Aromatoleum petrolei: one gene and its partner. The protein of the gene in region 1 interacts with the protein of each later gene in a pairwise test. Links are inferred from orthologs where the notes say so. Each region holds a gene or a part of one and is shown in the gene's direction. Other genes may lie near its edges.

Region 1 (9,552 bases):
GCGACCGTCGCCGAGATTGTCGAGATCAGGATGTCGCGGTTCTTCACGTGCGCCAGCTCGTGCGCCATCACGCCACGCAGCTCGCGCTCGGACAGCATGCGGATGATGCCGCTGGTCGCCGCGACCGCCGCGTGGTCGGGGTTGCGCCCGGTCGCGAAGGCGTTGGGCTGCTCCTCGTCGATGATGTAGACCTTGGGCATCGGCAGGCCGCCGCGCTGCGCCAGGCCGCGCACCATGTTGTACAGATAGGGCGAGCTGGTCTCGTCGACCTGGCGCGCGTTGTACATGCGCAGCACCATCTTGTCGGAGAACCAGTAGGCCCACACGTTCATCGCACCGCCGAACAGCAGCGCGATCAGCATGCCCTGCTTGCCGCCGAGCATGCCACCCACGGCACCGAACAGGGCGACGATACCTGCCATGAGGATCGAGGTCTTGAGCCAGTTGCCGAACATGTGCGTATTTCCTTCCTCAGTGATTGGGCTTGTATGACCCCATGTGGGGCCGAACGCCTAGGCTTCAATGCGGAGCGGGGATTTCTCCCCGCGTGCCATCAGGCTCCGCTGCCGAAGCGTTCGCCTGCACTGACCGGGAATCCGCGCAGAAATTCCCCGGCGGGCATGCGCCGGCTGCCCGGCTTCTGCAATTCGACGAGGCGCAGCGCGCCCTCGCCGCAGGCGACGAGGACCCCGGACTCGTCCGCCGCCAGCACCGTGCCCGGCTCGCCGGCTGCGGCGACGGGCTCCGCACGCCAGATCTTCACCGCGACCTCGCGCAGCGTGCCGACCGCGCCCGGAAAGGGATTGAAGGCCCGCACCGCGCGTCCGATCTCGACCGCCGGGCGACGCCAGTCGATCGCCGCCTCGGCCTTGCCGATCTTTGCCGCGTAGGTCACCCCGGCCTCGGGCTGCCGCTCCGCCCTGAGCGTGCCCTGCGGCAGCGCGCGCAGCGCCTCCACCACCATCTCCGCCCCCAGCGCGGCGAGGCGGTCATGCAGGGTCGCGGTCGTCTCGTCGGGGCCGATGGCGATGGCGCGCTTCATCAGCATCGCGCCGGTATCGAGCCCCTCGTCCATCTGCATGATCGTGATGCCGGTCTCGGCGTCGCCGGCCTCGATCGCGCGGTGAATCGGCGCCGCGCCACGCCAGCGCGGCAGCAGCGAGGCGTGGATGTTGATGCAGCCCAGGCGCGGCAGCTCCAGCACCGCCGGCGGCAGCAGCAGGCCGTAAGCCGCGACGACAAGGATGTCCGGCGCGCAGGCGGCGAGCGCCGCGCGCTGCTCCTCGGTGCGCAGCTTCTCGGGCTGGTCAACGGCGATGCCGTGCGCCAGCGCGACCTGCTTGACCGGACTCGCGCTGAGCTTCATGCCGCGCCCGGCGGGGCGGTCCGGCTGGGTCAGCACCAGCGGCACCTCGAATCCCGCGGCGAGGATCGCCTCCAGCGCCGCGGCGGCGAACTCCGGCGTGCCCGCGAAGGCGACGCGCAAGGAAGGCGCGCTCACGCGGTGATCCGCGCTTTCTTCGCCAGCCGCGTCTTGATGCGGCCGAGCTTCAACGGCGACAGGTATTCGACGAAGACCTTGCCTTCGAGGTGATCGAGCTCGTGCTGGATGCACACCGCCAACAGGCCGTCCGCTTCCAGTTCGAAGGGTTTGCCGTCGGCGTCGAGCGCCTTCACGCGCACGCGCTCGGCGCGGCACACGCTCTCGTAGATGCCGGGCACCGACAGGCAACCTTCCTCGCCGATGTGCTCGCCGGACTTCTCCAGGATTTCGGCGTTGATGAACACGCGCAGGTCGGATCGGTCCTCGCTGACGTCGATCACCACCACCCGCTTGTGCACATCCACCTGGGTCGCGGCGAGCCCGATGCCGGGCGCCTCGTACATCGTCTCGGCCATGTCCTTGACGAGCTGACGGATCGAATCGTCCACCTGCGCAACCGGGGCGGCGCGCGTGTGCAAACGGGGGTCGGGATAGCGGAGGATCGGTAATAGCGCCATAAATGCTTGCCGGGTTAAGTCATTACGTGCAGAATTTCAAGTGCTTTGGCATGCTGTCGGGGTCGCCCCGGCATTCGAATCGAGTCTGCGGATTGGATCCTCGACCGGCGGAACGCGTTCCGGTAGCGGAAATCCGGTCCGTTCCAATCGGAAGCGAGCGATGACCCGCATTATATTCCCTCTCCTCTTCAGCGTTGCGACCCTTCTCGGCGCCCCCGCGCTCGCGGCACCGGCCGCGATCGCCGACGATGCCCCCGACAGCCACACGGTCGTGCGCGGGGACACGCTGTGGGGAATCTCGGGCAAGTTCCTCAAGGAACCGTGGCGCTGGCCCGAAGTGTGGCGCCTCAACCGCGACCAGATCCGCAACCCGCACCTGATTTACCCCGGCCAGATCATCGTGCTCGACCGCAGCGGCCCCTACCTGTCGATCGGCCGCCGCATCGGCGACCAGAAACTGCAACCGCAGGCCTATCACGAAGAGCTCAAGGACGCCCTGGCCAGCATCCCGATGCAGGACATCGAGCCCTTCCTGACCAAGCCGCTGGTCGTCGACGAGGCACGCCTGGCCGACGCCGGCACCGTGGTGGCGACCGAGACGAGCCGCGTGTACATGGGCCCCGGCGACACCATCTTCGCGAAGAACATCAAGGAAGACCAGAAGGTGTGGCAGGTGCTGCGCCCGGCCAAGCCGCTCACCGACCCGGTCACCAAGGAAGTCCTCGGCTACGAGGCGATGTACCTCGGCGCCGCGCGCGTCACCGAGAACGGCACGCCGGCCACGCTCGAGATCCTCAGCGCGGTCGAGGAAATCGGCACCGGCGACCGCCTGCTCGTCAGCGACAAGCCCGAGATCTTCTCCAACGTGCCGCACGCGCCCGAGAACGAGGTTGCCGGCCGTCTGATCAGCATCTACCGCGGCGTCGCCGAAACCGGCCGCAACCATGTCGTGACGCTCAACGTCGGCGCACGCGAAGGCATCGAGCGCGGCCACGTGCTGGCGCTGCACCGCAACCGCGGCTCGGTCGTCTACAAGGACGACGACGGCAACAAGGAAACCTACAACCTGCCCGAGAAGCGCTACGGCCTCCTGTTCGTGTTCCGTGTCTTCGACCGCGTGTCCTACGCGCTGGTGATGGAGACCGACGGCCAGGTCTCGGTCGGCGACAGCGTACGCAAGCCCTGACACTCCTGCAGTGGAGGACGATCTTTCCGCCTGGCTGCGGCTGACCCTCCTCCCCGGCATCGGGCCCGAACGCCAGCGCAGTCTGCTCGCCGCGTTCGGACTGCCCGCGCAGGTGTTTGCCGCCGGCCGCAGTGCAATCGCCGCGGTCGCCGGTGCGGACACCGCCGATCTCCTCTTCGCCGCGCCCGACGAGGCGCGCATCGCCGCCGCCCTCGCATGGGCCGCGGAACCGGGCAACCACATCCTCACCCTCGCCGACGCAGCCTATCCGCGCGGCCTGCTCGAGATCCCCGACCCGCCGGTGCTGCTGTACGTGAAGGGCGATCCGGCGCTGCTCGCCGGGAGCGCGCTGGCGATCGTCGGCGCCCGTTCCGCGACGCCGGGCGGCGTCGCCAATGCCCAGGCCTTTGCCCACCATCTCGCCGGCGCGGGGCTCACGATCGTCAGCGGACTTGCGCTCGGCATCGACGCCGCGGCCCACCGCGGCGCACTCGAGCAGGCCGACGGCAAGACCGTCGCGGTCATCGGCACCGGGGCGGACCGCGTCTATCCCGCCCGCCACCAGGCGCTCGCGCGCGAGATCGCGCAGCGCGGCGCCATCGTCAGTGAGCTGGCGCTCGGCACGCCCGCGCTGCCACACAACTTCCCGCGCCGCAACCGCCTCATCGCCGGCCTCGCCCGCGGCGTGCTGGTCGTCGAGGCGGCCGTCGGCAGCGGCTCGCTGATCACCGCGCGGCTCGCGTCCGAATGCGGGCGCGAGGTGCTCGCGATCCCCGGCTCCATCCATTCGCCGCTTGCGCGCGGCTGCCACCGCCTAATCCGCGACGGCGCCAAGCTGGTCGAGACGGCCGCCGACGTGCTCGACGAACTCGCCTGGGGCGGGACAAGGGCACCAGCCCCGCCGCCGGCCCGCAGCCCGGCACGGGGACGCAAGCGCGCGGAGGAGGACGCTTCGCACGCCCTGTTCCCTGCGCCTGCGCCGCACGCGGACCTGCCGCCGGAACAGGCCGCGGTACTCGACGCCCTGGGACACGACCCGCTCGATGTCGACACCCTGGCCGCACGCAGCGGCTTGACGCTCGATGCGCTCTACGCCATTCTGCTGTCACTGGAGCTCGACGGTCGGATCAGCCGACTCCCCGGCGGTCGCTTCCAGCGCCATTGACCAGACGGTGTGCCGCCATGTTCGACATCCTTGTATACCTCTTCGAGAACTACGTTCACGCCGCCGCCTGCCCCGAAATCGACCAGCTCGCCCGCAAGCTTTCGGCGGCCGGTTTCGAGGAGGACGAGATCACCGAAGCCCTCGACTGGCTCTCGGGCCTGCGCAGCATTTCCGACGCCTCGCCGCTCGCGACGACGCCCGCTGCGGGCGCATTCCGCGTGTATGCGGCCGAGGAAGAGCTGCAACTGAGCAGCGAGTGCCGCGGCTTCCTCGCCTTCCTCGAGAATGCCGGCGCGCTGGACGCGGGAACGCGGGAAATCATCATCGAGCGCACGCTGGCGCTGAGCGGATTCGGCGTCAGCCTCGCCCGGCTCAAGGTGATCGTGCTGATGGTACTGTGGCAGCGCGAACTGCCGCTCGACAGCCTGATCGTCGATGAACTGCTCGGGGAAGAAGCCGACGAAGGCGGGCAACTCCTGCACTGAGCGCGTCCGCGGCGCTTGCACCCTTGACGGCGGCCTGCTTATCATGCGCCGCTCGATTACCCCATACACGAAAACCGGCAGGGTTTTCCAAGGCGGCCAAGCGGCATGAGCAAGCAACTGATCATCGCGGAGAAACCCTCGGTCGCGCAGGACATCGCCCGCGCGCTGGGCGGCTTCACGAAAGAAAAGGACTATTTCGAGTCCGACGAGTACGTGCTCTCATCGGCCGTCGGCCACCTGCTCGAGCTGGTGGTGCCCGACGAGTACGAGGTCAAGCGCGGCAAATGGACCTTCGCCCACCTGCCGGTGATCCCCCCGCAGTTCGCGCTCAAGCCGATCGAGAAGACCGACGACCGCCTGAAACTGCTGACGCGGCTGATCAAGCGCAAGGACGTCACCGGCCTGATCAACGCCTGTGACGCGGGCCGCGAGGGCGAGCTGATCTTCAATTTCATCGTGCAGCACGCAAAGAGCGACAAGCCGGTGCGCCGCCTGTGGCTGCAGTCGATGACGGCGAACGCGATCCGCGACGGTTTCGCCCAGCTGCGCTCGGCGCAGGAGGTCGAGGGCCTGCGCCAGGCGGCGGTGTGCCGCGCCGAGAGCGACTGGCTGATCGGCATCAACGGCACGCGCGCGATGACCGCGTTCAACTCCAAGACCGGCGGCTTCCACCTCACCACGGTCGGGCGTGTGCAGACGCCGACCCTGGCGATCGTCGTCGAGCGCGAGCAGAAGATCCGCCAGTTCAAGCCGCGCGATTACTGGGAACTGGAAGCTTCCTTCGGCTGCCAGGCCGGCAGCTACGCAGGGCGCTGGTTCGACGAGAAGTTCAGGAAGCCCGAGGGCGACGAGCACGCGACCGCCTTCCGCCTGTGGGACAAGGCGCAGGCCGAGGCGATCAAGGCGAAGTGCGACGGCAAGCCCGGCACGGTCACGGAGGAGTCCAAGCCCTCGACCCAGCTCTCGCCGCTGCTCTTCGACCTCACCAGCCTGCAGCGCGAGGCCAACGGCCGCTTCGGCTTCTCCGCGCGCGTGACGCTGCAGATCGCGCAGGCGCTGTACGAAAAGCACAAGGTGCTGACCTACCCACGTACCGATTCGCGCGCGCTGCCGGAGGACTACCTCGGCTCGGTGAAGGACGTGCTGCGCGCCTTGCCGATCGAGTACGCGCCATTCGCGAACGAGATCGCGAAGAAGGACTGGGTGAAGCCCAACAAGCGCATCTTCAACAACGCCAAGATCTCCGACCACTTCGCGATCATCCCGACCGGCACGCTGCCGAAGAGCCTGTCGGAAGCCGAGTTCAAGATCTACGACCTGGTGACGCGGCGCTTCCTGTCGGTGTTCTACCCGGCGGCCGAATACCGCATCACGACACGCATCACGCGCGTCGCGGGCGAGGCCTTCAAGACCGAGGGCAAGGTGCTGGTGAATTCGGGCTGGCTGGCCGTGTACGGCAAGGAAGCCGTCAAGGACGACGAGGATGGCGCCAGCGGCGGCGGCGCGCAGCTGTGCGCGGTGCAGCCGAACGAGACGGTATCGACCGACGACATCCTCGTGAAGTCGCTCGTCACCAAGCCGCCCGCACGCTACAACGAAGCGACCCTGCTCTCGGCGATGGAAGGCGCGGGCAAAATGGTCGACGACGAGGAGCTGCGCGCGGCAATGGGCGAACGCGGCCTGGGCACTCCAGCGACGCGCGCGCAGATCATCGAGGGCCTGATCGCGGAGCAGTACATCCACCGCGAGGGGCGCGAGCTGATCCCGAGCGCCAAGGCCTTCTCGCTGATCACGCTGCTGAAGGGCCTCGACGTGTCGGCCCTGACCTCGCCCGAGCTGACCGGCGAATGGGAGCACAAACTCGCGCAGATGGAGCGCGGCCAGCTGTCGCGCCCCGAGTTCATGCGCGAGATCGCGGAGATGGCGCGCGAGGTCGTCGAGCGTGCGAAGCGCTACGAGTCGGACACCGTGCCGGGCGACTTCGTCACGCTGGCTACGCCGTGCCCGAAATGCGGCGGCGTCGTGAAGGAGAACTACAAGAAGTTCGCCTGCCAAGGCTGCGACTGGAGCGCGTGGAAGATCGTCGCCGGGCGGCAATTCGAGATCGACGAGATCGAGACCCTGCTGCGCGCGGGCAAGGTCGGCCCGCTGATGGGCTTCCGCAGCAAGATGGGGCGGCTCTTCAACGCCGAGATCAGGCTCAACGACGACAAGCAGCCGGAATTCGACTTCGGCCAGCCGAAGGACGACGGCGAGGGCGCCGAGCCGGTGGATTTCTCCGGCCAGGAGGCCCTGGGCGCGTGCCCGAAGTGCGCCGCGCCGGTGTACGAGCACGGCATGGCCTACGTGTGCGCGAAGTCGGTGGGGCCGGAGAAGGCCTGCGACTTCCGCTCGGGCAAGGTCATCCTGCAGCAGCCGGTGGAGCGCGAGCAGATGGCGAAGCTGCTCGCCGACGGCCGCACCGACCTGCTCAAGGGTTTCGTGTCGACGCGCACCAAGCGCAAGTTCTCGGCCTTCCTCGTGCGGGGAGCGGACGGCAAGGTGGGCTTCGAGTTCGAGCCGAAGGCACCCAAGGCCGGAGCGAAGACCAAGGCCGGCGACGGAGCCGACAAGGAAGGCTCGGCGGCCGAGGCCGCCGACAAGGCCAAACCGGCTGCGCGCAAGACCGGCACGCGCACGCGCAAGGAAGCCTGAACGGAGGCGCGCGTCAGCGCGCGACGCGGCCGACCAGGCTGCTGCTTTCGCCGACTGGCTCCCCGACCAGCGCGAAACCGCGCAGCGCCCCTGCGCGGTCATGGAACAGCGCGCGCACGCCGCGGGCGGTGGCCGATTCGTGCCATTCGCCGGCGACGGGCGGCGGCTCGCACAGCGCCACCGGGCAGCATTCCAGGTTCAGGCGCCGGACGCGCGCCTTCCAGCGCATACGCGCGGTGTGCCCCGCGAGCACGTCGGCGAGCACCTGCGCACCGGTTTCGATGTCCTCCCCGAGCTCGAACACGCGTCCCTCGAATTCCGCACAGCCGCCCAGCGCGTGAATGCCCTCGGCCGAGCTGTGCATGACCGCATCGACGACGATGCCCGTGGCGACGTCCAGCCCCGCGGCCCGTGCGAGCTGCACGCGCGGTCGGGTGCCCAGCGCGGCGACGAGCACGTCGACGGCGAGCGGCTGGCCGCCCAGGGTCGTGACATCGAGCTCGTGCATGCCCTGGTCGATGCGCTGCACACCGTCCTCGGTGCGGATGTGCACGCCGGCCGCGGCGAGCGCGTCGGCGATGCGTTGCGCACTCAGGGCAGGGACCCTGCCTGCAAGCAGGTTCGGGCCCGCTTCCAGCAAGCTCACTTCGCAGCCGCCGCGCTTGAGGCTTTCCGCCAGCTCGCAGCCGCGAATGCCGCCGCCGACGACGGCAACACGCCTGCGCCCGGCAAGTTCGGAGCGCAGGTAGGCGTACTCGGCGAGGCTGCCGACGGTGAGGACGGCCGCGGCGGCGCTGCCGCGCACGTTCGCCGGCCGGACCGATTCCGCGCCCGTCGCGAGCACCAGCTGCGACCACGGCAGCTCCGGCTGCGCAGGGTTGTCGGTGCGCAGCACGCGGCCGGCGAGGTCGATCGCGAGCGCACGGCGGCGCGGGGTGATGCTGGCCTCGAAGCGGTAGGCCATTTGCTCCGCGGTCGCGATCACCAGTTCGTCGGCCTCACGCTGATGGGCGAGGCCCGCGGGGAGCTGGTCCTTGGAATAGGCCGAGGCGTCGTCCGCGCCGATCATGTGGATCGCGCGCTGGCGGTCGCGCTGGCGCAAGGCACGCAACAGCGCATAGCCGGCGAAGCCGGTGCCGACGATCACGAGCGGTGCATTCACGGCGCTCCCCCGGGGAAGGCATAGTTTCACGCTAGTCGCCGGCGGGCGGAACGGCGCGGCAATCGGTCACGCCGGCCGGTGCCCGGGAAAGACGACGATCCCGGCAAGGCACGACCTTCGGGGCTGGACCCTTCGACGAAGCTGTCCTGAGCGATGCCGAAGGGCATTGGCAGGGCTTCGACAAGCTCAGCCCGAAGGTGCGTCTGCCTGTCGGGTCAAATCGCCTCAGGCGAGCTCCAGCGGCGCCGCACGCCCGATCGGGCGCACGCCGGGCAGGTCGCTCTCGAGGATGGCGGTGCGCAGGACGTCGATCGCGCCGCTGCGCGGGTAGGTGACGCGCCACGCGAGCACAACCCGTCGCGAGGGTTCGGGGTCGGAGAAGGGCCGCACGGCGACCAGCGCGTTCTGCGCCGGCAGGTCGTCCGCGGCGGTGCTGGGCAGCACGGTGACACCGAGGCCGGTGGCGACCATGTGGCGGATCGTCTCCAGCGAGCTGCCTTCCAGCGTGCGCTGCAGGCCGCTGACGCTGCGGCAGTGCGGGCACACTTCGAGCACCTGGTCGCGGAAGCAGTTGCCCGCGCCGAGCAGCAGCAGCTGGTCGTCGGCGAGCTTGTCCGGGTCGATGTACTCGAGCGCCGTCCACGGGTGGGTCGCCGGCATCAGCACGCGGAAGGGCTCGTCATACACCGGCTGCGCGACGACGCCCGCCTCGTCGAAGGGCAGCGACAGGACGATGACGTCGAGTTCGCCGCGCTTGAGCGCTTCGAGCAGCCGCGTGGTGTAGTTCTCGTGGATGATCAGCGGCATGCGCGGCGCGAGCTTGTGCACGCGCGGGATCAGCCGCGGCAGCAGGTAGGGG
Region 2 (9,394 bases), 2.3 Mb from region 1 along the record:
TGGCTGGTGGACGTGGTCGCCGCGATCGTCTCGATGGTCACGCTGATCCTCTTCCTGAAAGTGTGGAAGCCAAAGAAAGTGTGGACCTCGACCGCACTGCAGGGCCGCAAGGACGACTCCGCAAGCCAGGTGCCGCAGGAAACGGCCGCTCCTGCATCGAGCGTGCGCCCTGACCGACGTGCGGTGATCGCCGCCTGGGTGCCCTGGATCGTGCTCACCGTGTTCGTGTTCATCTGGGGCATTCCGGACTTCAAGAAGTGGCTGGACACGATCTCGGTTTTCAAGATCCCCTTCACCGGACTGCACAACCTGATCGAGAAGGTTCCGCCGGTCGTCGCCTCCCCGCACAAGGAAGCCGCGGTGTACACCTTCAACTGGCTGTCGGCCACCGGTAGCGGCATCTTTATCGCCGCGATCGTCTCCGGCCTGCTGATGAAGTTCAGCCTGGGCCAGCTCTTCGGTGTCTACTGGCGCACGATCAAGCTGGTCAAGATGTCGCTGCTGACCATTGTCATCATGCTGGGCCTCGGCTACCTGACGCGTTACTCCGGCCTCGACGCCACGCTGGGCCTCGCCTTCGCCAACACCGGCGCGCTATACCCGCTGTTCGGCACCCTGTTGGGCTGGCTGGGCGTCGCGCTGACCGGATCGGACACCGCCGCGAACGTGCTGTTCGGGGGGCTGCAGAAGGTCACGGCGGAACAACTCGGCCTGAATCCGATCCTAATGGCGTCGGCCAACAGCTCCGGCGGCGTGATGGGCAAGATGATCGATGCCCAGTCAATCGTCGTCGCCAGTACCGCAACGCGCTGGTTCGGGCATGAAGGCGACATCCTGCGTTACGTGTTCTTCCACTCGATCGCGCTGGCCATCCTCGTCGGCCTGCTGGTGACCTTGCAGGCATACGTGCCGCCCTTCACCCTACTGGTTCCCACGCCGTAAGGACCCGGGGGCGTGGCTGGCACCCGGTTTCCGGACGGTGCCGGCCACGCCGCGCAAACAATCATCCCGTATTCATCGGAGCATCACATGTACAAGAGGATTCTGGTCGCGGTCGATGACAGCGCGACCTCCAATGCCGCCCTGGACGAAGCGATCACGCTCGCCAAGGCTCTGGGAGCAGCCCTGCGCATCGTGCACGTCGCGGACGAAGCCCCCGTGCGCAGCACGGTTGGGCTGGAGGCCCTGCTCGACGTCGCGCAGGTCGAGGAAGCCATGCGCAAGGCCGGCAAGGCCCTGCTCGAGGCCGCGGTAAAGAAGGCCGCCGATGCCGGCGTGCAGGCGGACTCGGCGCTGCTCGAGAGCGACAACAAGATCGAACTGGCCCACAAGCGCGTCGCCGAGTGGATCGTCGAGGGTGCCAATGCGTGGCAGGCGGACGTGATCGTCGCCGGAACGCACGGGCGCCGCGGCTTCGCTCGCCTGTTCGTCGGCAACGTCGCGGAGGACCTGGTCCGCCTCGCGACCACGTCGTTGGTCCTCGTTCGCGGGAAATAAGCCGCCGCGGATGCCGTAAGTGCATCCCGATTCCGGACGGGCGTCGCGGGACCAGCAGAGCCGGTTCCGCGACGCCCGAATCGTTTCCGGGTCAGATCACGCGGCCGCATGCGCCGCACCGCGCGCATGCGACGGGCTTCGCATGCAATTTCATTGGAATAATAATTATCTAATCTGGATAATCACTGTCGCCCGACATGGGCAATAACAGGAGAGTCCGATGAATCAGTCCCGCCGCAACATGTTGAAGATGGTGGCATGACCCTCGCAATGATTCCGATCGTCGCCCTGGCTGCGAAGAACGAAGGCATCCGCACGTCGATGAAATACAAGGACACGCCTGAAGGCGACAAGAAGTGCGAAAGCTGCAACCTGTTCATCCCGGGCGCCTCGCCGACCGCCCCGGGCGCCTGCAAGGTCTTCCTGAACGACACCGAGATCTCTCCCAACGGCTATTGCATGGCCTGGGCGAAGAAGGCTTAAGCGGCGACGAACCAGGATTCCGCCTGCGCCCTGCGTGCCACGCTCGAGCGGGGCGGGCCGATATGCTAGACTCTGCGCCGCGGATTTTCACCCGGCGTCCCATGCAGATTCATCTTGTCGTCCCCGGCCTGCTCTGGCCGGCGGTCTCCGCCCTCGGGCCCGCCTCGGGCCTCCAACTGACTTCGCTCGCATGGCTGCTCGGCCAGGGACGGCGCAGCCTCGTGCCTTTCGAACCGCTCGATGCGCAGCTCGCACGGCTGATGGGCTATCCCGCCGATGCGGGAGCGCTTCCCCTCGCCGCCCTGCGCCGGCTCGGCGAACCCGATCTCCCCGCACCTGCAGTCGACACGGACTGGCTGTGCGCCGACCCGGTCAACCTCTCGTTCGCACGCGAGCACCTGCTGCTCGGCGAATTTCCAGCGGACGAACTGCGCGCGGACGAGGTTGCGCCGCTCGTCGCGGAACTGAACACCACCTTCGGCGACCTCGGAAGCTTCGAGGCCGCGACGCCGAACCGCTGGTACCTGCGCCTGAAGGCACCGACCCGCACACGCTTCTTTCCGTTGCACGACGTTGTCGGGCGCCCCATCCGCGACTTCCTTCCGGAAGGCGATGACGCGCGCCTGTGGCAGCGCACGATGAACGAACTGCAGGTGGTGCTGCACAACCATCCTGTCAATCAGGCGCGCGAGGCTGCCGGTCGCAGGCCGGCGAACAGCCTGTGGTTCTGGGGCGCGGGCACGCTTCGCGCCGCCGCGCAATCGGGCGCACGCACGATCCAGACCGCCGACCCGCTCGTGCGTGGTTTCGCCCTCGCGGCCGGCACCCCAGTTGCGGCGCCAAACTGCGCCAAGGCCCTGGAAGGCAACTCGCTGGTCGTGCTGGAAGATCTGATGCTCCCCGCGCGGCATCTCGACATCGACAGCTGGCGGAACCGGCTGGCGATGCTGGAGCAGGCCTGGTTTGCGCCGCTCGCGGCGGCCCTGCGTGGCAAACGCCTGCGCGTGCTGAAGCTCACGGCGCCGGGCGACCGTGGAACGATGACGCTCGAGGCGCGCGCCACCGATGCATGGAAATTCTGGCGCAAGCCCCTCTCGCTAGACACCCTGCTGAAGTCGATCGCACCCGCAGCCGCGGCGCTGCCGGGTGGCGTGGCCGACCTCGCCCCTCCTCACCCCCCAGGCACACGATGACCCGAATCCAGCCGCGGGCGATTCCGCCCCGCTCCATGCAGCGCCTGATCGACGCCGGCACCCACCCCTTGCTGGCCCGCATCTACGCCGCGCGCGGCATCTCGCGCCGTGAAGAACTCGACTACTCGCTCAAGGCGCTCATTCCGCCCGCAGCCCTGAAGGGGGCGCGCGAAGCGGGCGCGCTGCTCGCCGATGCGATCGAGGCCGGCGCGCGCATGGTGATCGTCGCCGACTATGACTGCGACGGCGCAACGGCTTGCGCGGTCGGCGTGCGGGCGCTGCGAGCCTTCGGTGCCGACGTCGGCTACCTGGTGCCGAACCGCTTCGAATACGGCTATGGGCTGACGCCTGCCATCGTCGAGCTGGCCGCGCGCATGGAGCCGGACGTGCTGATCACCGTCGACAACGGCATCGCCAGCGTGGAGGGGGTTGCTGCGGCGCGCAGCTACGGCATGGCGACGGTGATCACCGACCACCACCTGCCGGGTGACACGCTTCCCGATGCCGACGTGATCGTGAATCCGAACCAGCCCGGCTGCGACTTCCCGAGCAAGTCGCTCGCCGGCGTAGGCGTGATGTTTTACACCATGCTCGCGCTGCGCGCCGAGTTGCGGGAACGCGGCGCATTTGCCGGCCGCCAGGAGCCGAACCTTGGCGAGCTGCTGGATCTCGTGGCCCTCGGCACGGTCGCGGACGTCGTGAAGCTCGACCACAATAACCGTATCCTCGTCTCGCAAGGTCTCGCGCGGATGCGAGCGGACCGCATGCAGCCAGGCATCCGCGCGCTGTTCTCGGTCGCCGGCCGCGACGCCACGCGCGCGAGCACTTTCGACATGGGGTTCGGGCTCGGCCCGCGCCTGAACGCCGCTGGCCGCCTTTCGGACATGAGCCTCGGCATCGAGTGCCTGGTCACCGACGACATGGGCCGCGCGCTCAACATCGCACAGGAGCTCGATCGGCTCAACCGCGAACGCCGCAGCATCGAGCAGGACATGCAGGAAGGCGCCCTGCTGCGCCTGGCGGATTTCGACCCGGGCAATTGCGCGACCGTCAGCCTGTTCGAGCCGGACTGGCACCAGGGCGTGATCGGGATCGTTGCCGGCCGAATCAAGGAGAGGCTGCACCGCCCGGTGATCGCGTTTGCGCGGGGCGACGAGGGGCAGCTGAAGGGCTCGGGCCGCTCGATCCAGAACCTGCATCTGCGGGATGCCCTCGATCTGGTCAGCAAGCAGCATCCCGACCTGATTCTGCGCTTTGGCGGGCACTCGATGGCCGCGGGCCTGACGATCCGCGAGGCGGACTATGACCGCTTTCAGCGCGTGTTCGAGGAAGCCGTTCAGTCCCTCGTGGCACCCGCGGACCTGACGCGCACGCTGGACACCGACGGGCCGCTCGAAACCGGTTACATGAGCCTGGAAGCCGCACGGCTGATCGAGCAGGATATCTGGGGCCAGGGCTTTCCGGCACCGCTGTTCGACGACGTGTTCCGCGTCGACAACCAACGACTGCTGAAGGACAAGCACCTCAAGCTGCAGCTGTCCAGGAACAACGTGCGCTTCGACGGGATCCGCTTCAATTTTGCCGAGGGTGCGCCGCAGCAGATCCGCGCGGCGTTCCGCCTGGCGCCGAACGAGTATAACGGCGTCACCAGCCTGCAGCTCATGCTGGAGCATTTCGAAGCGGCCTGAGCCGACTTTGCGGCGCCCGCTCCGGCGCCAGCTCACCCCTCGCGTTTCGTCCCGGCACGCCGCTCGCCCCGCTCGATTCCGCGGTCGTATCGGTCGGCGTATTCCTCACCGGCGACGCCGAGTCGCCGATGGTGCCCCCCGATATGCCTTCCACAACCGCAACCTGCCGATCGGGGGCGCATATTGGGTCGCACTTGCGGAATCTTTCCTACGCCGAGTCCTGCCAATCACGGCTCGCGCTGTTCCGGCCGGGGCAACTCCGTCATAATGGAGTTGCCCTTTTTTCACGCCAACGGAGCATTCCGGGCGACATCGTGCCGGCAACGCATCATGATGAACGACACCAACGCGCCCTATCTCACCTACAAGCTCGACCTGATCAAGACCATCTCGATCAAGGCGGGCAATACGTACTTCAAAAAGGCCTTCGGCCTTGGCGTCCGCGAGCTGCGCGTTCTGCGTCTCGTGCACGACCACCCCGGCATCACCGCGAAGGATCTCGGCAACATGCTGGTCCTCGACAAGACCCTGTTGTCGAAGAACATCGCGTTTCTCGAGGACGGCGGCCTCATCACGCGCAGCCCCAACGTCAATGACAACCGTCAACAGCACCTCGCGCTGACCGAGCTTGGCATGCAGGTCTGGCGCGATGGTGAAGAGATCGGTCGCGGGCTCGAACGCGAGATGTTCGCGGATCTCAGCAGGGAGGACTGGGAGCACCTGCACATCCTGCTCGACAGGGTGCTGGTTTCGCTGGACAAGTGGCAGGAGTCGCACCGAAAGTAGTGCCCCACCCAGCCGCCCGAGCTTGCCGCCCCCAGGGCGGGCGGCGTCACTGCCGCAGCGGGGTCTGCCGGATTTCGTCCACCGCCCAGGTTGCGACTTCAGTCGCGAGGCGCGTCGACGCCACCCCCAGTGCATTCACGACGGCCGGGACATCGCTAGCCGTTGCGCGCTCGCCTGACGTGAAGGTCCGGCTCGCGAGAATGCGCCTGCTTTCGCGCTCCACCAGGCGCGCATCAAGCCGCACGACCGCCTCTGGAACCCCTCCGCGGTATTCGCTCTGGAAGGCGCGCAGGTCGCTGACGATTTCGTAATCCGCCTGCAGCCGGGCTTCGTCGCTGCTCAACGCGGCGATCCGGCCATCCGCACGCAGGGCGTCGATCAGCCGATCGCGCATCAGCACCGGTGCGGGTTCGCTCCAACTCGCGCCCTGGTACACGCTCACCTGGTTGTCCTGAGGAATGACGACGATGCGCTGTCCGGCAAGATGCACACCGCTGGCGGGTTTGGCCACGCGCAATGAAACGGGAAGCGGCGTGGCGGTCACGGCGGCAGGCGCCGGGGCGAAGGGAAGGAGGAAGGTGTCGACCGGCTCCGCCTTCGGCAGCACGGAACACGCGCCGAGAAGTAGCGTTGCGGCCAGCCAGGCCGCGCGGCGCATCCCGCTCCCACCGCGCCGGGCGCTCCGGCAATCGGTGGTCATGGCTTGAACTCCTTCATCGTCTCATTGCCCAGCAGGTAGTCCGCGGGACGGTTTTCGAGCTGCCGGGCGATCGTCCGCACCGACACGAGGGTGTCCTGCAGTTCGGTGAGTGCGGGCCCCAGTTCCGCCGCGCCCCGTACACCGGAGGCGAACTGGGCGCGGTTTTCGGCGAGCAGCGCGTCGACGTTCTGCATCGCGCGCTCGAAGGCGGCCATCGCATTCTGCGCGCTCTGCAGCGTCTGCACGCCACGCTCATCGACGAGCCGGTTGGTCGCCTTGGCCAGCTTCGCCGCTTCGGCCAGCGTCGTATTCGCCTGCTCGCTGGCCCCGGCTAGTTCCTTCAGCGCACGGCCGAGGTCTTCGCGCTGGGCGGCGATCGCCCCGGTCGCCTGCTCCAGGCTCTGCAGCATGCGGCCGACGCTCTCGACGTTCTGTGCGGAAAAGAGCTCGCGCACCTGCAGCAGCACCTGATTCGCGTTGAGCATGGCATCCTCGCCGTCGGCCAGCAGCTTGCTGAGCGGCGACGGCGTGGCGACGATCTCCGGGACCTGCCCGGCTTCACCCTCCAGCGGCTTGCTCGCCGGATCGTCGCCGCTGCTCAGGCGGATGACCGAGATGCCGGTGATCCCGGCAGGCACCAGGCGCGCACGAGTGTCGCTGCGCACCGGGGCCTCGGCATCGACACGCACGCGCGCGAACACTCGGCGCGGATCCTGCGGATCGAGCCGCAGACTGAACACGTCGCCGATCTTGATGCCGTTGAACTCGACCGTGCTACCCTTGGAGAGGCCCGTGACCGCCTCCTGGAAGACCACGTCGTAGGTGCGGAACTGCTTATCGCTGTCGGCCTTGCCGAGCCACAGCGCGAACATCAGCGCCGCGCCGACCACCAGCAGGGTGAAGAATCCGATCAATATGTGATGGGCGCGTGTTTCCATTCAGCTCTGCCCCCCATGGGAAAGTTTGTGCGACACACCGTGCGCAGAAGAAACCGCCTGCGCCGCGGCACGTCCGCGCGGACCGTGGAAGTATTCCCGGATCCAGGCGTCGTCGACGTCCACGACGACGTCGAGACGCTCGTTCACGAGCACACGCTTTTGCGCGAGCACGGCAACGCGGTCGGTGATGGTGTAGATGGTGTCGAGATCGTGCGTGACCATGAAGACGGTGAGGCCGAGCGCATCACGCAGGGTCAGGATGAGCGCGTCGAACGCGGCCGCGCCGATCGGGTCCAGCCCTGCGGTCGGCTCGTCCAGAAACAGGATGTCGGGGTCGAGCGCAAGCGCGCGCGCGAGGGCCGCGCGCTTGATCATGCCGCCGGAGAGGTCTGCCGGATACTTCTCGCCTGCGTTGGCGGGCAGGCCCGCGAGCGCGATCTTCAGCGCGGCGAGCCGGGCGGCGTCCGCGGCTTTGAGCCCGGCATGCTCGATCAGCGGCAGGGCGACATTTTCCGCCACAGTCAGCGAGGAAAACAGTGCCCCTTTCTGGAACAGCACGCCGAAGCGCCGCTCGATGGCGGCCCGCCGCAGCGCAGGCAGGGCGAGCAGATCCTCGCCGAACACGCTGACGCGACCGGCCGCCGGGCGGTTGAGGCCGACGATGGTGCGCAGCAGGACGGACTTGCCGGTACCCGAGCCGCCCACCACGCTCAGGATCTCGCCGCGCCGCACGTCGAGGTCCAGGCCATCGTGCACCACCTGACGGCCGAACTGGTTGCGAACGCCGCGCACTTCGATAATGTTGGTCACCAGCCCATCTCCATGCAGAAGAGCGCCGCCACCGCATCGACGACGATCACAATGAAGATGGACTGCACGACGGCCGAGGTCGTGTGCTCGCCGACGGACTGCGCGCTGCCCTCGACCCTGAAGCCTTCCAGGCAGCCGATGACCGCGATCAGGAAGGCGAAGATCGGTGCCTTGGCGATGCCGATGATGAAGTGCCGGAGCCCGACGTGGCTTTCCAGCACGGACAGGAACATCGTAGGCGAGATCTCTAGCGTCATCGCGCACACCAGCATGCCGCCGACAATGCCCGAGATCATCGCGATGAAGCTGAGCATCGGCAGGGCGAGCAGCAGCGCGGCGACGCGCGGCACGACGAGCAGCTCGACGGGGCTCAAGCCGCCCACGCGGATCGCGTCGATCTCCTCGTTCGCGCGCATCGAACCGATCTGCGCCGTGAAGGCGCTTGCCGTGCGGCCGGCGACGATGATCGCGGTGAGCATCGGCCCGAACTCGCGCAGGAAGGAGAACGCGACGAGGTCGACGGCGAAGATGCTGGCGCCGAAATCGGCCAGCACCGTGGCGCCGAGGAAGGCGACCACCGCGCCGACAAGGAAGGTCAGCAGCGCGACGATGGGCACGGCGTCGAGGCCCGTGCGTTCGAGGTTCGCGGCGAGCGAGGTGATGCGCCAGCGCCGCGGGCGCAGCATCACATGGAACGAGGTCTCCAGCGTGATGCCGATGAAGCCGGCGATGTCGATCACGTGGCGCCAGAACGCAAGCATGCCGATGCCCGCGCGCTCCATTATGTCGCCGAAGGCGTAGCCTGCGACGCCTGGCGCGGGTGCGGCAGCATCGATCACGCCGACCACCGCCTGCAGCAGGGCACGGCGTTCGGGCGGCAGCGGGCTCCCGTCCGCGGCCAGCGCGGCGAGCCGATCCTTGCCCAGCAGGTCGTGCATGAGGCTGACACCGGCGGTATCGAGTTCGCCGACGTCGCCGAGATCGACCACGACGGCATCGGCGATCCCGGGGCGCAGGCGTGCGACATCGGCCGCGAGCGCGGCGTGGTTCGCAAGCGTCCAGTCGCCCCGCAGGCGCACCTGCCGGCCGTCGATGTCGATGAATGCCGGTTCCGTCATCGGCCGCGGGCTCCCTCCCTGTCGCGCTCGCGCATCGCGAAATCCTTCATGTTGAGGTACGTGATCATGTCGGCGTAATCGTACAAATAAATCCACGGGCACAGGCCCGTCAATACGCAGCAGCTTTCCCCGCAGCCCACAGGTGTGCCGCCACTAGCGCGCGCCACGGCGCATAGCGGGC

The links.
Region 2: the proteins of ToN1_RS12165 (region 1) and recJ interact in binary tests that used the Escherichia coli proteins (3 or more experiments, as listed by UniProt). The link is inferred for Aromatoleum petrolei from one-to-one orthologs.

The regions. Positions count from the first base shown.
Region 1 is NZ_CP059560.1:2,651,945-2,661,496, forward strand. What follows is about bases 4,579-7,736. They hold ToN1_RS12165 (DNA topoisomerase III), read left to right. Parts: upstream 4,579-4,942; coding sequence 4,943-7,531; downstream 7,532-7,736. Other genes in these bases: ToN1_RS12160 (Smg family protein), read left to right, coding at 4,579-4,837; ToN1_RS12170 (NAD(P)/FAD-dependent oxidoreductase), read right to left, coding at 7,545-7,736. Outside these bases: zinc metalloprotease HtpX, read right to left, coding at 1-455; fmt (methionyl-tRNA formyltransferase), read right to left, coding at 554-1,501; def (peptide deformylase), read right to left, coding at 1,498-2,001; ToN1_RS12150 (LysM peptidoglycan-binding domain-containing protein), read left to right, coding at 2,162-3,187; DNA-processing protein DprA, read left to right, coding at 3,198-4,352; more of ToN1_RS12160, read left to right, coding at 4,370-4,578; more of ToN1_RS12170, read right to left, coding at 7,737-8,693; ToN1_RS12175 (hydrogen peroxide-inducible genes activator), read right to left, coding at 8,919-9,552.
Region 2 is NZ_CP059560.1:4,903,485-4,912,878, reverse strand. Bases 2,516-5,515 are described here. They hold recJ (single-stranded-DNA-specific exonuclease RecJ), read left to right. Parts: upstream 2,516-3,169; coding sequence 3,170-4,861; downstream 4,862-5,515. Other genes in these bases: ToN1_RS22470 (MarR family winged helix-turn-helix transcriptional regulator), read left to right, coding at 5,192-5,515; ToN1_RS22480 (hypothetical protein), read left to right, coding at 2,516-3,173. In the rest of the region: ToN1_RS22495 (L-lactate permease), read left to right, coding at 1-942; ToN1_RS22490 (universal stress protein), read left to right, coding at 1,030-1,497; ToN1_RS22485 (high-potential iron-sulfur protein), read left to right, coding at 1,756-1,980; more of ToN1_RS22480, read left to right, coding at 2,082-2,515; more of ToN1_RS22470, read left to right, coding at 5,516-5,647; ToN1_RS22465 (ABC-type transport auxiliary lipoprotein family protein), read right to left, coding at 5,694-6,347; ToN1_RS22460 (MlaD family protein), read right to left, coding at 6,344-7,285; ToN1_RS22455 (ABC transporter ATP-binding protein), read right to left, coding at 7,286-8,095; ToN1_RS22450 (ABC transporter permease), read right to left, coding at 8,092-9,213; ToN1_RS22445 (DNA-3-methyladenine glycosylase family protein), read right to left, coding at 9,323-9,394. UniProt on the Escherichia coli protein: Single-stranded-DNA-specific exonuclease.